Gloeobacter violaceus PCC 7421: one gene and its partner. The protein of the gene in region 1 binds, or shares a complex with, the protein of each later gene. Links are inferred from orthologs where the notes say so. Each region holds a gene or a part of one and is shown on either strand. Other genes may lie near its edges.

Region 1 (8,915 bases):
TAGAGATTGGCGGTTTTGGAGTTGTAGTTGCCGGTGGCCAGATGCACGTAGCGACGGATGTGGCCTTTTTCGCGGCGGACCACCAACAGCGCCTTGGCGTGGGTCTTAAGACCCACCAGGCCGTAGACGACGTGCACCCCGGCGCGCTCCAGGGCTCGCGCCCAGTTGATGTTGTTCTCTTCGTCGAAGCGGGCTTTGAGTTCCACCAGCACCGCCACCTGCTTGCCGTTTTCAGCGGCGCGAATCAAGGCGCGCACGATAGGCGAGTCGCCGGAGGTGCGGTACAGGGTCTGCTTGATGGTGAGCACGTCCGGATCGTCCGCCGCCGCCGAGACGAAGCGCTCGACGGTGGCGGCAAACGAATCGTAGGGGTGGTGCACCAGCCGGTCGCCCTGGCGGATGAGCTGAAAGATATCGAGTTGAGGGTTGCGAAAATCGGGCGGCACCTGGGCGCTAAAGGGCCGGTGCTTGAGATCGGGCCTCTCCAGCCCGGCCAGTTGCCAAAGACAGCGCAAATCGAGCAAGCCGTTGATTTCATAGACGTCCTGCTCGTCCAGTTCGAGTTCTTCGAGCAGGCGCGCACGCACGTGAACCGGCATCTGGGGGGTAATCTCCAGACGCACCGCTTCGCCGAAGCGGCGATTGCGCACCGACTGCTCGATGGTGAGCAGCAGATCTTCGGCTTCTTCCTCGGCCATTTCCAGATCGCTGTTGCGCGTGAGCCGAAACGGATGCCGGCTGAGGACTTCCATGCCCGGAAACAGCTGGTCGAGGTGGGCACCGATCACCTCTTCAAGCGAAACGAACTGATTGGGAATCCCGAGCGGCACCAGACGCGGCAGCCCCTGGGGTACCTTGACGCGGGCGAACAGTTCCTTGCGGCTCACCGGATCGCGCACCAGCACCGCCAGGGACAGGCTCAAGTTGGAGATGTACGGAAACGGGTGACCCGGATCGACCGCAAGCGGGGTGAGCACCGGGAAGACCTGCTCCTCGAAGTAACGCTGCAGCCGCTCCTGCTGCCGGGGCAGAATCTTGATCTCGCCGTAGTCGCAGATGCGGATGCCCTCTTCGGCGAGCCTCGGCAAAATCTGGGTGCGCAGCGCCATCGTCTGGGTCTCGAGCAACGGCCGCAGCCGGTGGGCGATGGCGTCGAGCTGCGCCTGCGGTCCAAGACCGTCGGGGGTTTTGTTCGTCAAACCCAATTCGACCTGTTGCTTGAGGCCCGAGACGCGCACCATGAAAAATTCATCCAGGTTGCTGCTGAAGATGGCCAGAAACTTGAGCCGCTCCAACAGCGGGTTGCGCTCGTCGAGCGCTTCGTCGAGCACCCGGGAATTAAATTCGAGCCAACTGAGTTCCCGGTTAATCAGAAGCGCCGGGTCGTCCAGCCCAATTTTAGTTTCAACGCTGTCTGTGATGGAAGTCTCGCTCATCGGAGCATACCCAGTTTTTTCACATCATGGCACCCGTCCCGGCCGATGGCAGTATTCAAGACTGCATAGACCCTCCCAGCCCTCTCCACCCATTGATGGAGCATGGCTCAAGTCAATTGACTCTCTGCTTAGAATTAGTCTAAAATGGGAAATATGAAAGGGATGTTTTTCCCAAGCAAGGAGTCCATCCATGCAAGAGGTCACGCAGAAAAAAGGCGCCATTCGGGCGGGCAGCCTGTTTGGGATTCCATTTTTCATCGATGTGTCCTGGTTTTTGATCTTGGCGTTTGTGACCTGGTCCTACGGCTCGGCCCTGGGCGCCCAGCACCCCGAGTGGGGCACTCTTGTGCCGTGGCTGACCGGTTTCGTCTCGGCGCTGCTGCTGTTTGCCTCGGTGCTGCTGCACGAGTTGGGCCACAGCTTTGCCGCCATCGCCCAGGGCATCCGGGTGCAGTCGATTAGTTTGTTTTTGTTCGGCGGTGTCGCCCAGATCGAGCGCGAGTCCCGCTCGCCGTGGGGAGCGCTCGTGGTCGCCCTGGCGGGTCCACTGGTGAGCATTGCCCTGTTCGGGCTGTTTTACGGACTTGAGCAGGCGCTGTCCCTGGCGGGTCCCGCGGGCGCGGTGGTGAGCTTGCTTGCCATGGTCAACCTGGCGCTTGCCATCTTCAACATGCTGCCCGGTCTGCCGCTTGACGGCGGCAACGTCCTCAAGGCGCTGGTCTGGGGTGTGACCGGCAACCAGTACAAGGGCATCCGCTTTGCCGGCATCACCGGTCAGGGGGTCGGCGTATTGATGATGCTGGGGGGGTTGTTCGTGATCGGCAACTTCAACGGCCTGTGGTTTGCGATTATCGGCTGGTTCGTCTTCAGCAACGCTCGCCGCTACAGCGAGTACGCCCGCGTCCAGGGACGGCTGAGCGGCCTGACCGCCGTGCAGGCGGCCGTGCGCACCGAACCGGCGGTACCGGCCCACGCAAGCCTGCGCTCCTTCGCGGACCTGTACGCGCTGGGCAGTTCCCAGGTGAGCTTTCTGGTCACCGACTACGACGGTCGCCTGGTGGGCCGCATTGACCGGGGCGCCCTGTTGCGGCAGCCGACCGAGATCTGGGCAATCACCCCGGTCAGCGCAGTGATGCAGCCGGTGGATGCGAGCGAGACGGTCGCTGCCGACCAGCCCCTCGACGAAGTGCTGACCCGATTGCAGGAGAAGCGCCTGCCGCGCATCCCTGTCTTGCAGCCGAGCGGTCTGTTGGTGGGCCAGGTGCGTATAGAAGATATCCAGCGGTTCTTTGCGCGTAAAGAACCGCTGCGCCTGGCCAGTTAGTTAGTCTTCCAGCTTGATCGAGTCTCCAGAAGCCCTCCCCGCGCAGGGGGGGCTTTTTCATGGGTTCTGATAGTTGAAGACCCGGTTGATGTCCTCCTTTTGGAAGCCGAGCACGAACGGGTGGCGGCAGCCGTTGATGAGCTGCACGTCGTAGATTTCTTCGATACCGGTGTCAAAGGTGAGCCAGGCTTCGACGGTACCCGTCTTGAGATTGACCACCTGCACGCCGCACTGGAGGCTGCCGCTGTTGTCGATGGGCGTACCGCCAAAGGTGGCCTTCTCGCGCACCTTCGACAGACCCACAAAGGCGTACCAGCCCCAGATGCCCAGACCCCGCAAAAAACCCGGCAACTGCACAATCGGCTGCCATTTGCCCGCCTGGACATCGAGGGTGCCCAGTTCGCCCCGTCCGGAGTTGAGCACCCAGAGTTGGCGCTGGTAGAGCCTGGGCGAGTGGGGCATGGCAAACCCCTTGTAAATCACCTCGTTGCTCGCAATATCGATGGCGCAGCCGCCGTTATTTTTGTCGGCCCGCCAACCGGCGGCGTAGTCGGTTGCCCCGAGGGCGACGGCGTAGCGCGGTCTGCCGTTATCGAGAGCGACGCTGTTGAAGTGGCAGCGGTCCTCCGGCGCCAGACGGCTGATAAAGCTGGGTTTCCAGGTGGGCACAAAGCTGCGGGTCCGGCTGACGCGCGCCAGACAGGAAAACAGCGTATTAACCAGATGAATTTCGCCATCCAGCAAAAACACGTCGTGGGCGGCCACATCGCCGGTCACAAACGAGCACTGCGGCAAGTAGAGATTGTCGTAGTCACGGTCGGGATAGTGAGCGGCGAGCAGTTCAGGCGCTTTGACAAACGACCAGATCTGGTTGCGAGTAGCGAGCACCATGCCCTGATCGTGGGGGAACAGGCCCATCGCCTTGTTGTAGGTACGCATCAACAGGCGCAGCCGGTTTTGATAGGTGCTGATAAAGCAGAGCTTGCCCGCCTGGTAGGTGGTGAGGGCCAGGGTGACGCCGAGCCGGTCGAGCAATTCCGCAAAACTCGGAGAGTGGACAAAGGTGACCGGAGCCTCACCGGCACTGGCGTTGGCGGCATCGGTGGTGGCGGCGGTGTTCGTATTGCTTGTGGTCATGGTGAATCTGTGGAGTGCCGAAGGGAAGTGGTTGCTGGACGTGCAGCCTTCACTGAGAGTACTCCGAGCTACCCTGCGCGCAAGGGGAAGCAAACAAAAAAACGAGAAAAACCGTTCATCGGCCCACTAACTCGGGAGGCAGTCCGGGTCAAAGCCCTGGGAAAGCTGTTCTCCGGCAGCATATCAGCGGTGGGGCACCGGTCGGCAATCGGCCTGACCCGTGGGCTGGGGCGAGCAGCAATAAAACACCCGCCCCCGAAAGGGCGGGTGGGATGCAAGACGAGGTGTAGACAATACGGCACCGGAGGTGTGCCGGATCTCTGCGCTCAATCAGAAGAAGCCCTGGGGCTTGGTGTCGTAGCTCACCAGCAGGTTTTTGGTCTGCTGGTAATGGCTCAGCATCATCTTGTGGGTCTCGCGGCCGACGCCGCTCGCTTTGTAGCCGCCAAAAGCGGCGTGGGCCGGGTAGACGTGATAGCAGTTCACCCAGACGCGACCGGCCTGGATGCCGCGGCCGACCCGGTAGGCGGTGTTGATGTCGCGCGACCAGACGCCCGCCCCAAGGCCGTAGGGGGTGTCGTTGGCGATGCGCACCGCCTCCTCGGCATCTTTGAAGGTCGTCACCGCGAGCACCGGCCCGAAGATTTCTTCCTGGAAGATGCGCATCTGGTTGTGGCCCTTCATCACCGTCGGCTTGTAGTAGTAGCCCCCAGCGAGCCCTTCGCCCGGTTCACTGTTGCGCTCGCCGCCGATGAGCACCTCGGCCCCTTCCTGCTTGCCCAATTCGACGTAGCGGGCGATTTTTTCCATTTGGGCCTGGGAGACCTGGGCGCCCAGCATCGTCTCGGGGTCGAGGGGATTGCCCTGTTTGATGCTTGCCACACGCCGGACGGCCCGGTCGATGAATTTTTCGTATATCGACTCGTGCACCAGGGCGCGCGACGGGCAGGTGCACACCTCGCCCTGGTTGAAGGCGAACATCACAAAGCCTTCGACGGCCTTATCGAGAAAGTCGTCGTCGGCGTTCATGACATCGGCAAAAAACAGATTCGGCGATTTGCCGCCCAGTTCGAGGGTCACCGGCACGATGTTTTGGGCCGCGTACTGCATGATTTGGCGGCCGGTCTCCGTCTCGCCGGTGAAAGCCACCTTGGCGACGCGCTTGCTGGCGGCAAGGGCCTTGCCCACCTCGGGACCGGGGCCGATGACGACGTTGAGCACCCCGGCCGGGAGCAAGTCGCCCACGACCTCCAGCCACACCAGAATCGAGGCGGGGGTGGGACCGGCGGGCTTGAGCACCACGCAGTTGCCCGCCGCCAAGGCCGGGGCCAGTTTCCAGGCCGCCATCAAGATCGGAAAGTTCCAGGGAATAATCTGCCCCACCACCCCCAGCGGTTCCGGGAAGTGGTAGGCGATTGTGTTGCCGTCGATTTCGCTGATCGAACCTTCCTGCGCCCGGATGCACCCGGCGAAGTAGCGGAAGTGATCGACAGCGAGCGGCACGTCGGCGCCGGTGGTCTCGCGGATCGGTTTGCCGTTGTCCCAGGTCTCGGCCACCGCCAGCTTGTGCAGATTCGCTTCCATGCGATCGGCGATCTTGAGCAAAATGTTCGAGCGCTCGGCCGCCGAAAGCGCCCCCCAGCTTTCGCGCGCCGCGTGGGCGGCGTCAAGGGCCAGTTCGATGTCCTCGACCGTCGAGCGGGGCACCTGGCAGAGTACCCGGCCGTTGACGGGTGTGATGTTGTCGGTGTACTGCCCTTTGAGCGGTGCTCGCCACTGACCGCCGATGAAATTGTCGTAACGGGGTTTGAAAATCGATTCGCTTGCGGACGCCGCTGGAGCTGCAACTACCATGGGCCTTACCTCCACATTGCTCGGCCAACCCAACCAGGATGACTCCGGGACTGTCTTCTCGACATTAATAAATGTCCGATTCGATACAAAATTTTGGCATTCGTTGACATGCCGCCCAAGACCGGGGCGCCTGGCCTCCGGCAGCGGCAATTTTACGCTTCGTCGGCTTCCGCCGCCTCCGGATCGAGCAGACCCGGTATCGCAACCACCTCGATGCGCCCCGCTTCCAGATCGACCACCGGCACCAGTGCATGGACAAAGGGCACCATCACTGTCTTCCCGCCGCTCAATCGAATGACCAGCAAATCATTGCCCGCCCGCGTCATATCACTGACCTCACCGATTGCTTCACCGGTATCCTGACGAAATACCCTCACTCCCATCAGATCCGGCAGCCAGAATTCGCCCGCAGCCAGCACCGGCCGCTCGGCGGCGCCGATCCAGAGGGTGGAGCCCACCAGCTTTTCGGCGGCGTTGCGCTCCTCGACACCCTCGAAGCGGCAGACAAACAGATCCTTCCCCGGTATAGCCCGGCCACTTTGCAATCGGAACACCCGGCCATCGTCGAGCGAGCGGCCCACCAGGCGCGCTCCCGGGCGGGTGAGCCGCTCGGCAAAGTCCGTCGCCGGCTGCACGCGCACCTCGCCGCGCAGACCCTGGGCAGCGACGACTTTGCCGATCTCAAGCCATTGCTGCACGTTGCGTTTTGGCGCGCTGCTATCTATTGAAGCAAACGCCCCCGAGACCGGTGGAGAATTTGGGGTTTGGCCTTACGGTTCGGGCAGGGTTGACGGTATAATCGCGGTGGTCGGATGCTTGCCAGAGCGAACCTTCCGGGCTTGCTGATGATATTCTGCCGAATATCAGCTGCGCTTCGACTACATTCTGGACAACTTTGCCGAATCAGCGTTTTTTGGAGTGCGACGCTTGCGCTGTCCTCTCCCGTTTTTTGGCACATCGCTGCCAGGCTGTTTAGTACCTCGCGAAATGAGCCCAATTGCCTGCTGCTGTGACGGACTGAAGGTGCCGTCACTTTTCACAAGGAGTCCTATGCCCAAGCAAATCATCATCGCGGAACAATACCGTCTGGCGGCGGTATTTGCAGAAGATCAAATTCAAGAACTCATCGTCGCCTCCGGCAACCACCAGGTCGGAGACATTTACCTGGGCATCGTTGAGAACGTGCTGCCCAGCATCGACGCCGCTTTCGTCAACATCGGCAATCCCGAACGCAACGGCTTCATCCACGTCACCGACCTCGGTCAGATCCGGTTGCGCCGCTCCTCCGCTTCGATTAGCGAACTGGTCACCCCCCAGCAAAAAGTGCTCGTCCAGGTGATGAAGGAGCCCACCGGCAACAAAGGTCCGCGCTTGACCGGCAACGTCAGCCTGCCGGGACGCTTTTTGGTGTTGATGCCCTTCGGCCGGGGCGTCAACCTCTCGCGGCGCATCCGCGACGACGACGAGCGCAATCGCCTGCGTGCCCTGGCGGTGCTCATCAAACCCCCGGGCATGGGCCTGCTGGTGCGTACCGAGGCGGCCGGCATGGACGAGCAGGGCGTTCTCGAAGATCTCGAAAGCCTGCTCAAGCAGTGGGAGAAAATTCAGAAGCAGACCGCCGAGACCCGGGCTCCGGCCTTGCTCAACCGCGACGAGGACTTTATTCAACGCATCTTGCGCGACGCCTACGGCGCCCAGGTCAACCGCATCGTGGTGGATTCCCACGTCGGGGTCAAGCGTGTCAAGCAGCACCTGCTCAACTGGAACGGCGGGCGCATGCCCCAGGGCGTCTACGTCGAGCACCACCGCGAGCCCAGTTCGATTCTCGATTACTTTCGGGTCAACGCGGCAATTCGCGAGGCGCTGCGGCCCCGCGTCGATTTGCCCTCCGGCGGTTACATCATCATCGAGCCCACCGAGGCGCTCACGGTGATCGACGTCAACTCCGGTTCCTTCACCCGCTCGGCGACTTCACGCGAGACGGTGCTGTGGACCAACTGCGAGGCGGCCACCGAAATCGCCCGCCAACTGCGGTTGCGCAACATCGCGGGCATCATCATCATCGACTTTATCGACATGGACGCGCGCCGCGACCAGTTGCAGGTGCTGGAGCACTTCTCCAAGGCGCTCAAAGCCGACAAGTCGCGCCCGCAGATCGCTCAGCTCACCGAACTGGGCCTTGTCGAGATCACCCGCAAGCGTCAGGGCCAGAGCATCTACGAGATCTTCGGCAAGCCCTGCCCCACCTGCGACGGCCTCGGCATCACCACCCACCTGCCCGGCACTCGCCACGAGCCAGGCACCGAGGCTCTACCCACCTTTGCCCCGTCCGCCGAGGAACTGGAAGGCTTCGAAGGTGAAGGATTTGCCGGGGCCGGGGCCGGCGGCGAGTACGAAGAGGAAGAATCGTCGGATCTCGACCTCACGGCCCATCCGGTTTTTCGCAACGACCGGCGCCGCCTGCCGATGGAGCGCCGACCGGCGGCGCCACCGCCGGCCGGCAACGGTGCCCCGGGCGGAACCGCCGGTGGACGCAACCGCCGCCGCCGCGGCCGGGGCGGCAACGGCCGCGGCGGGCCGGAGGAGGGCCTGGGACGTCCCGCGATCGAGACGGGCGAACCGGTTCCCGGCGCGTCCCCGCCTTCGCCGGCCGCCCGTGCGCCCGAGGCCGAACCGGCGGAGGCAGCGCCTTCGATGCCAGGCTACGGCGGCTACGAAGATCGCCACGACGAAGGCGCCCAACCGACGCAGCCTCCGATCGAAGCGCCCGAGATGCCCATCGACCACATCCCTGCCGCCGAGCAGGAAGTGCTCGCCTACATGGGGCTGCCCGCCGAGCTGTTGAGCGGTCCGGCCATCACCTCGGGCAACACCTCGATCCTCTCGGTCCGGCCGCCCAGTCCCGACAAACCCGAAGACGAAGGGGGCGAGGAGGGCGAGGGCGATCCGCGCCGCCGCCGCCGCCGCCGCACCACCCGCAGCAAAGCCCCCGAGGCGCAGAACACCCCGGAGCCGGTTCCCGCCAATCCGGAGGAATAACATCAAGCGGCCGTCTCAGACTCCCCTGCCTTCGCTGGAGCGCGAGCGCGCCCTATGGGCGGCGGGCATCCGCCGTCTGGCGGGGGTGGACGAGGTCGGCCGCGGTGCCCTGGCCGGTTGTGTGG
Region 2 (8,830 bases), 660 kb from region 1 along the record:
TGGCCACGAAGGCAGCGACCACGCACCAGAGCAATCCCCAGCCCGAAACATATCCCACCAGCCAGCCGCAGGCCGCGAGCACCAGCGATCCGGCCACCCCGGCCAGGGTGCCTTCGAGGCTCACTGCCCCCTCGGTCCCGGCGGGAACGGGCCTCAGCGTCGTCGCGAGATAAGTTGTTTTGCCGTAGGCCTTGCCCACTTCGGAGGCGGCGGTGTCCGAGAGTTTGGTGGCGAGGCTCGCGGTGTAGGCCAATAGCCACAGCGGATTGGGAACAGCAATGTACCCCAAGGCGCACAGGGCCGCGACGGCGGCCGAACCCCAGACGTTTTCCGGCCCGCGCCGCCCCCCACGCCCCTCGGCGATTCCCTTGGCCGCCTTGCGCGCAAACCCGATGCGCGTCGCCAGCGTGCCCAGCGCGAAGTACACAAGGATGATTGCGTAACCCCGCCAACCTAGAGCGCCCCAAACGAGCACCCCCAGCGCCCAGGCGTTGAGCAGGCCCCAGTTGGTGAGCAACTTGGCCGGGAAAGCCAGGGCGCCCAGAAGGGTGTTGACGGCAAGCGCGATCGACCAGTTGGTAAGCAAGGCTCAGCGAAACATGCTGCTGACGGAGGAATCTTCGTGGATGCGCCAGATCGCCTCGCCGATCAGATCCGCCACCGAGAGCACCCGCAGTTGCGGGAAGCGACGATCGGGCGGCACCGGGATGGTATTGGTGACCAGCACCTCGGTGAAAGTGCCGTCGGAGAGGCGGTCGATGGCCCGGGAGGAGAAGACCGCATGGGTGGCGCAGGCGTAGACTTCTTTGGCCCCCTGGCGCAACAGCACCTTGGCCGCCTCCGAGATGGTGCCGGCGGTGTCGATCATGTCGTCGACCAGGATGGCGGTTTTGCCCTTGACGTCGCCAATCACGTTCATGACTTCGACTTCGTTGGGAGCCTGGCGGCGCTTGTCGACGATGGCAAGCGGGGCGTCATCGAGTTTTTTGGCAAAGGCGCGCGCCCGGCTGACACCGCCCACGTCGGGGGAAACGATCACCATATCGCCCAGCTGCTTTTCTTTGATGTACTGCAGCAGGACCGGCGAGCCGTAGACGTGGTCGAGGGGAATGTCGAAATAGGCCTGGATCTGAGCGGAGTGCAGGTCCATGGCAAGCACCCGGTCGACACCTGCCGCTGTGATCAAGTTGGCCACCAATTTGGCGGTGATCGATTCGCGACCGGCGGTCTTGCGGTCGGCGCGGGCGTAGCCGTAGTAAGGAAGCACGGCGGTAATCTGGCGGGCGGAAGCGCGGCGGCAGGCATCGATGAGAATCAGCAACTCCATCAAGCTGTCGTTGACGGGGCTACAGGTGGGCTGGACCAGATAGACGTCGCAGCCGCGGATAGACTCTTGAATCTGAACGTACAATTCGCCGTCGGCAAAGGACTTGCGCACCAGCGGTCCGGGGGCCAGGCCCAGGTAGCGGGCCACCAGTTGGGCCAGTTCCGGATTGGCCGAACCGGAGAACAATCTCAGCCGCTCGTCACCCATCAGGCGCACCGGTTGTACCGTGGATCTGCGCGGCAGCAAGTCAGGAAAAACCACCTTATGTACCCATTTATAGAGACAGCGAACCGCTCGGGCGCTACGGGCAGTCCAAGACAGTCTAGGCCCTGGCTGCGGTCAGTTTAACATAGACCCGGAACGCCTATCTGCCTCTCACGCCCGCCTGCACGAGGATCAATCGCCGCCGCGGACTCGGCAGACGATGGAGCCGTCGTTGATCTCCACGCGTTCCGTAGCCAAACTTAATCGAAAATGCCTTGATTGTGAGCGCATGTTAAGTAGGGGAATGGTACGGTTACAGAACCCAGTTTCGGTAGCCAGGCATACGTGGAGGTGCTGTCCCATGGAGAACATCATCCGATCGCAGATGAGCGAATTCGATGAGAATCGTGTGCACGGTCTCAAGGCCCGTTGCAAAGTGATACCTGACACGCGCAACCATCAGGGCTTTTTTATCTCCGAGGACACCTACACGCTCATCGAAGAGACGGAGACGGGCTGGGCCTACATTTGCACCGACGACTCCGAAGACGGTTTCCCGAGTCGCTGCCACTTCGTCAACCCGGACGATCTGCGCTTTTTGAAGAAGTTCCAATAGCACTAGACGCCCGGCTCAAAATTCTGTACACTTGTGCATTGTCGCTATTGTGGCGGACTCCGGCACCGGCTGGTGTTTCCGCCCGCTGAGACCGCTCGCGAGGGCGGTTTCGATCTGCCAGGAGCACATGCACTATGGGCATTCGCAAATATCGACCGATGACCCCGGGCACCCGCCAGCGCTCCGGCGCTGACTTTGCCGAGGTCACCAAGTCCAAGCCCGAGAAGAAACTCACCAAGTACGTCCACCGCAAGCAGGGGCGCAACAACCAGGGTGTGATCACCAGCCGATTTCGCGGCGGCGGTCACAAGCGCCTGTACCGCTTCATCGACTTCAAACGCGACAAGCGCGGCATCCCGGCCGAAGTCCTGGCCATCGAATATGACCCCAACCGCAACGCGCGCATCGCCCTGGTGCAGTATACCGATGGCGAGAAGCGCTACATCCTGCATCCGGTCGGGCTCAAAGTCGGCGCGCGCATCAGTGCCGGCGAAGACGCGCCTATCGAACTTGGCTGCGCACTGCCGCTGGAGAAGCTGCCGCTCGGCTCCAACGTCCACAACATTGAGCTGTTGCCGGGGCGGGGCGGCCAGATGGCCCGCGCCGCCGGGGCGGTTGCCCAATTGATGGCCAAAGAAGGCGACTACGCCACGCTGCGCCTGCCCTCGGGCGAAGTGCGCGTCGTGCGCAAGGAGTGTTACGCCACTTTGGGGCAGGTGGGCAATCTCGACGCCAAAAACATCTCCATCGGCAAAGCCGGTCGCCAGCGCTGGTTGGGCAAACGCCCCCACAACCGCGGCGTGGTCATGAACGCGGTGGATCACCCCCACGGCGGCGGCGAGGGCAAAAGTCCGATTGGCGGCAAACCCCAGACCCCTTGGGGCAAGAGTGCCCTGGGCACCAAGACCCGCAAGCGCCGCAAGCCCAGCAGCAAGTTCATCATCCGCCGTCGCAAGACGGCTTCCGGGCGAGGTTAGCAAGCATCATGGGACGTTCGCTGAAAAAAGGAGTCTTCGTCGCCGATCACCTCCTGCGCAAGATCGAGACGATGAACAGCAAAAACGAGAAGCGCGTCATCAAGACCTGGTCGCGCGCTTCGACGATCGTGCCGCAGATGATTGGCCACACGATCGCGGTGCACAACGGCAAGGAGCACCTGCCGGTCTACGTCACCGAGCAGATGGTGGGCCAAAAACTCGGCGAGTTCGTGCCGACGCGCGTCTTCAAGGGCCACGCTGGCAAAGACAAAAAAGGCAAGCGCTAGGGGCGCTAGCGACAAACCCCGGTGGAGCCTCCCCTCCATCGGGGTTTTATTTTAAGATGCGCTCACCAGACACTGATCTCATCCGCAGGGCCACCGGCGGCGTAAGTTTGTGGGGGGATTACGACCAAAAAAGCCGACTGGTTGCACCGCCATCGGCCCTTCCGGCGTCGAATCTCACCCTCAATCGGCACAACGCGTATGGCCCCACAACTTGCGATTCCCTCGAAGACGTTCACGCTGCTGAGCATCGGCCAGCGGGGTGTGGGCAAAACGGTATTTCTGGCGGGCAGTTGCGCCCACCTGCTGGAGCGCCGGGATCCCAGCCGGCCGCTCTGGTTTGAGAGCAGAGACGGCGACTCGCGCAAACAAATTGACAAGATCTTGGAGTACATGGCCCGCACGGGCGAGTATCCGCCGGCCACCGCCGCAGTGAGCACCTTTCAGTTCAGTCTTAAATGCCGCTCGGCGCTCGGGACGCGCACGCTCTGCCACTTTCGCTGGCAGGATATTCCGGGCGAAATTTGTCACGTGCTCGACCCGGCTTTTCGGCAGATGATCCTCACCTCCCACGGCTGCTGCGCCTTTCTTGACGCCGAGGCGCTTCTGGAGCGCGAAGGTTATCTAGAAGAAGCGGCGGGGGTAATCGAACAGGTGATGCTGATTGCCAATCTCGTTGCCCTCAATGGGCTCAAGTACGCCTTTACCTTGGTGCTCACCAAGTGCGACCGCCTGCGCTCGCAGCCGCAATTGGCGGTGCGGCTGGAGGAACGTCTGCAGCCGGTGCTAGAGCAACTGCAGGCCCTAGGCTGCCACTACCGGGTTTTTCAATCCGGGATGATCCTGCGGGCCGGGGCGCCGGTCCCTGTCGAGGCGACCGCTGGGGTAGACGCGCTGGTGTGGCTGGTCTCGGAGGTCAACAAGGCTCACCGCGACCGCTGGACGCAGACGGTGGGCAGATGGCTTGCGGGCTTGCTCGGAGGCGGCCCGGTAAACCAGACTGAGCGAGGGGCGCTCGGGGCGCTGCTTGCCTCGCAACCCTCCGCATCCAAGCCCCACTAGCGGTTGCTTTCTGTCGGGCCATCACAAAACGCCATGTCTTTGCTGCTTGAACCATTGATCTATACCAGTCTGCCGGGCAGGGGGTTTGCGACCCTGACGAGCGATGCCGTCGATGAAGCCACGCGCCAAGTGTTCTTCGATGAGATCGTCTCTCGCCACTGGAACGCCTACGACCCACCCCCGGCCAACTTTCGGGCGGCTTTTCTGCATTGGGATCCAGCCTGCGGCCGCACGCTGTTCGGCTGGCTGTACAACGACGGGCGCGACGAGATCGGCCGCGCGAACGTGCCGTATTTTTTGTGCTACCGGTTGCGCGATCCCCTCGATACTGTGCGGCTGGAGCGGGTTTTTGCAGCTCTGGAGCGCGGACCGCTTGCCTTTGTCGAACGGGCGAGTCTGCCCACGGCACTGGTGAGTGTGGCCTGGGGCGAGGAGACGACCGCCGATGCGGCGCGGCCGGGGGTGGCTCTGCCTGCACCCATCAAGGCGTTCGCCCGTGAGGGTTGGCGCCGGGGTGAACCGGTGCGGCTGTTTGTAGCCGGGGAGGAGCCGGCCGCTACGACGGACGCAACGGCGCGGGCTATCGAAGCGCTGACCGCCCGGCTGCCGGTAGCTGTGCGGGAGCGCCGGCAATCGCTGGAGCGGCGCAAGGCCCGCCGCACGCCCAGATTGGCGATTGCCGGGGCACTGGTATTGGTCGCTTCGCTGGCGGGTGCCGCCGTGGCCCTGTGGCAGCCCGGTCCCCCCGCACCCGCCCGGATCGCTTCTTCCCCGGCGGCGCGCTGTCAGGGCAACAATTGCCCATCCTGGCAGCAGGCGCGCGCCAGGACAGTGGGCGCTCACCCCGGCCCGGTCTGGGCAAGCGCGGTGCGGCCCGACGGCCGCATGTACGCCAGTGGCGACGACGATGGGGCCATCCGGCTATGGTCCCCCGCCGGGACCCTGTTGCAGACGCTGGAAGGCCACACAGGCACCGTGCGCGCCGTGGTCTTTACCCCCGACGGTCGAGCCCTCGCCTCCGCCGGCAGCGACCGGCGCGTTCGCCTGTGGGATGTGGGCACGGGCAAATTGCGGCACACCCTCAAAGGACACAGCCAGCCGGTCTGGACTCTGGCGATGGCCCCCGACGGCCGCATCCTCGCCTCCGGCAGCGGCGATCGCAGCGTGCGACTGTGGGACATCGCCTCCGGGCGGCAACTGTACCGGCTGCGCGGCCATGGTGATTGGGTCTTCGCCGTCGCCTTCAGCCCGGACGGCCGCACCCTCGCCTCCGCCGGCAAAGACGAGACGATCCGCCTGTGGAACAGCGCCGACGGCAAGCTGTTGGCTACCCTGCGCGGCCACAGCGCTCCGGTGCGCGCCCTCGACTGGAGCAAGGACGGCCGTACCCTCGCCTCGGCAAGCTGGGATAAAACCGTGGCGCTGTGGGATGTACCTGGCCGGACGGTACGCACCCGCTTGAGCGGACACACCGGCCGGGTGACGGCGGTGAGCCTCGCCCCGGATGGTCAGTTGGTCGCAAGCGGCAGCATCGACGGCACCGTGCGGCTGTGGCGACCCGATACCCGCCGGCAGATCCATCGGTTCGATCTTCCAGACTGGGTGCTCTCGCTGGGATTCAGCCCGGATGGGCGAATGTTGATAGCAGGCGGCAAAGACAGCACATTGCGCCTCTGGCAACACCTCTAGAGCGGTTTATAGCTGACACCTGGAGGCCTTGGTGAACAAAGGTTTCAAGCCTGATCCCACTGATCTGCCAAACACGGGTGAAACGTTGATTTTTCGTGGGCTGAAACCCCGTGCTTTCGTTGAAAAGTCCCAATGTGACAAATCAGGGATCATGAGCAAATCACCGAGGCTTTTGCCGCCGACCGTCATTTCAAGCAGGCCGGATTCATCGAGCTGCTGTAGCTATAAGGTGCCAAAGTATTTTCAGCTAACCACTGGGGATGGATAGTTCCGCGATCGCCCTGGAAATCGCCACGCGCTGCTCGCTTCCGTAACCCCAGCGCTGCAAGAAGGCGGCGTAATCACCCTCTCCAGTGGCTAAAGCCTGGCGCAGCAGCTCCAGATGGCGTGCGAGCGGCTCTATTTTTAGTTGGGCGATCAAAGCCGCGCTGCGGCGGGCCACCCGATCAGAGCCCAAAGCGGCCTGCTCGTCGCCGCCCTCGCGGTGCGCCCAGATCATCGCCGTGGACATGGCGAGGTTTTTAATCATCAGCTCGGCCACCAACTCCGGCGCCGTGCGCAGTGCCGCGAGCACCTCCTCGGGCACTTGATCGGCGGCGGCCCACCGGCCGGGCAGAAACGTCACAAAAAAGCCCCGTGCGCCGTTGGCCGCGGAGATCAGTTGCGCCACCTCCTGGTAGAGCCCCTCGCCGCCGAGCTGTCCCGCCGCCTGGGCATCGAGCAGTTGGGTCGCTTGCTCGATGGCTTGTTCGAAACTGAGCGTCCGGACCGACATCGCACCCAAAAAAACACCGCATCCAAAGTCTATCCGGGGAAGGCCAAAAGTTGAGCGCCGCCAAACCCCGGCGCGCGCTGCCGGGCGGGCTATCACCTTTATGAGGCGGTCTGTGCGGGCCAGTGATCGTATTCCATGCGCCGGGCGGTCCAGCGGGCCACCTGCGGGCCGTGCAGACGGCTCACCAGATAGAGGCTCATGTCGATCCCGGCGGAGATACCCGCTGAGGTGAGAATTTTGCCTTCGTCGACGAAGCGGGTGTTTTCGAGCACCTCCACCTGGGTGTAACGACTGCGCATCCAGTCGGTCACCGACCAGTGGGTGGTGACCCGCCGTCCATCGAGCAAGCCGGCCTCGGCGAGCAATAGCGCCCCGGTGCAGACGCTCGCGGTGATTTCGGTGGTCCGGTGTTGCCCTGCGATCCACTGTAGGAGTTTCTGGTTGCCGAGCAGTTTGCGCGTGCCGATGCCGCCCGGCACGAGCAAAACATCGAGGGGCGGGTGGTCGGCGAGTACCGCCTGGGGCTGGACCTGCAGCCCGCCCACGCACCGCACGACGGCGTGGCGCTCGGCGATGGTGAGCACTTCAAAAAGCGGCTGCTCGTCGCCGTCGTCGCCGTCCGCGCGGGCCACCGAGAAGACCTCGAAAGGGCCGCACAGGTCGAGCACCTCGACATTATCAAAGATTACGATTCCCACAGTCCGCATGCGCCGTCTCCATGATCCACAGCTTGGTAGCCGCCGTCAGTCGAAGACCGGCGGCCACAGTTCACTAACCGGCACTTCCCAACCGGACAACACATCCGCAAATCGAAGGCTGTCTGTACCGCTCAGCACCTCCAGCAGCCGCCCGGGACGATACACACTCACCGTCCGTTTGTCCGGATCGAGAAGCAGCCCGACCTCCGCTCCAATCGCCAGATAGGCCAACAACTTTTCTTCGAGCACTTTGAGGCGGTCGGTGCTGGATTTGATCTCCGCCACCAGATTCGGCACCACCTGGGCATAGGTGCGCGGGGCGCGGCCGAGCCGCTCGCGCGAGACGAACGACACATCTGGGGCGGTGAGATCGGTGTTGGGGGGACAGAAACCGGTGCCGGCGTCGAAGACGTATCCCAGAGCCCGCTGTTCGACCCACAGGTTCAAGCGCGTCGAAAGGCGCACCCCCACGATCCCCGAGACCGCGTCCGATGGACTCATGATCGTGATCACCCCATCGCGCAGTTCGATCCGGTAGTCCGGAAAAAGCCGCTGAACTTTCTCGACATCCGCGATCGTCATCGCCATCGGCCTGCTCTCCACGCCGCTTCCACAGTTTAACTTTGCCGGCGCACCGCTAATAGCGACCGGGATCGTCGTCGAGCGACAGCAAAAAATCGACCAGGTCCCTCTATTGAGCGTAGGTGAAGCCCGCAGCCGGATCGACAACAGCGAAGCTGCCGTCGGCAAAAAACTGCAGCGCGCCCGCGCGCACCGCCGCACCACCGTCGTGGAGGTAGGGCGCGGACAAATATAACCCGCGCAAAGCCGGGGACTTGTAGCCGCCGTCGGGGACGATGCCGGTGGGCAATGACGTGGGTGTCGGGGCGATCCCCGCGGTGGGCACAGCCAGGATCTCGGCGCCGGGTGGGACGGGTACCGGGGTGTCGAAGGTAAACAACAGCGGCGGCACCAGCAGCGGCTCCAAACCGAGGCGCGAGCGGGCGCGGGCCGGATCGGTGCCGATGGTGCCCGCCGGGTGGATGCGGTTGTCGGTAAAAAACGGAGCCGGGTGGCAAGCGGTGCAACTGGCTTGCTCGAAGACCCGGGCGCCGCGGCGCACTGCACCGGTGGCGAGCGCCTGACGATTGGATTGGGTGCGATTGGCGGGCGGCAGCAGGCTGTTTTGAAAGGCTGC

Evidence for each region.
Region 2: the proteins of rimM (region 1) and rpsS are in contact, whole or in part, in a crystal structure (PDB 3A1P), measured with the Thermus thermophilus proteins. The link is inferred for Gloeobacter violaceus PCC 7421 from one-to-one orthologs. Residues at the interface, in WP_008632437.1 of Thermus thermophilus: Val4, Glu5, Ile6, Gly7, Arg8, Arg22, Gly23, Glu24, Val26, Leu84, Glu85, Glu86, Gly87, Arg88, Tyr89, Tyr90, Tyr91, Phe92, Leu94, Asp111, Ile112, Leu113, Asp114, Ala115, Gly116, Ala117, Gln118, Asp119, Val120, Ile122; in WP_011173711.1 of Thermus thermophilus: Lys28, Arg29, Leu30, Lys32, Thr48, Gln56, His57, Val58, Pro59, Val60, Tyr61, Thr63, Met66, Glu73, Phe74, Pro76, Thr77, Arg78, Arg81, His83, Gly84, Lys85, Glu86, Ala87, Lys88, Ala89, Thr90, Lys91, Lys92, Lys93.

What each region holds. Positions count from the first base shown.
Region 1 is NC_005125.1:1,613,471-1,622,385, forward strand. The notes cover bases 4,677-7,499. They hold rimM (ribosome maturation factor RimM), read right to left. Parts: upstream 6,450-7,499; coding sequence 5,904-6,449; downstream 4,677-5,903. Other genes in these bases: GLL_RS07835 (acetaldehyde dehydrogenase ExaC), read right to left, coding at 4,677-5,751; GLL_RS07845 (Rne/Rng family ribonuclease), read left to right, coding at 6,802-7,499. Outside these bases: ppk1 (polyphosphate kinase 1), read right to left, coding at 1-1,436; GLL_RS07825 (site-2 protease family protein), read left to right, coding at 1,627-2,760; GLL_RS07830 (TIGR03032 family protein), read right to left, coding at 2,818-3,897; more of GLL_RS07835, read right to left, coding at 4,228-4,676; more of GLL_RS07845, read left to right, coding at 7,500-8,790; GLL_RS07850 (ribonuclease HII), read left to right, coding at 8,876-8,915. UniProt on the Escherichia coli protein: One of at least 4 proteins (Era, RbfA, RimM and RsgA/YjeQ) that assist in the late assembly stage of the 30S ribosomal subunit.
Region 2 is NC_005125.1:956,726-965,555, forward strand. The notes cover bases 2,034-4,771. They hold rpsS (30S ribosomal protein S19), read left to right. Parts: upstream 2,034-3,132; coding sequence 3,133-3,411; downstream 3,412-4,771. Other genes in these bases: GLL_RS04710 (hypothetical protein), read left to right, coding at 2,034-2,147; rplB (50S ribosomal protein L2), read left to right, coding at 2,282-3,124; GLL_RS04725 (hypothetical protein), read left to right, coding at 3,610-4,470; GLL_RS04730 (WD40 repeat domain-containing protein), read left to right, coding at 4,504-4,771. Also shown: GLL_RS04700 (TIGR00297 family protein), read right to left, coding at 1-586; GLL_RS04705 (ribose-phosphate pyrophosphokinase), read right to left, coding at 590-1,573; more of GLL_RS04710, read left to right, coding at 1,893-2,033; more of GLL_RS04730, read left to right, coding at 4,772-6,159; GLL_RS04735 (hypothetical protein), read right to left, coding at 6,407-6,934; GLL_RS04740 (DJ-1/PfpI family protein), read right to left, coding at 7,033-7,641; GLL_RS04745 (Uma2 family endonuclease), read right to left, coding at 7,678-8,220. UniProt on the Escherichia coli protein: In the E.coli 70S ribosome in the initiation state it has been modeled to contact the 23S rRNA of the 50S subunit forming part of bridge B1a; this bridge is broken in the model with bound EF-G.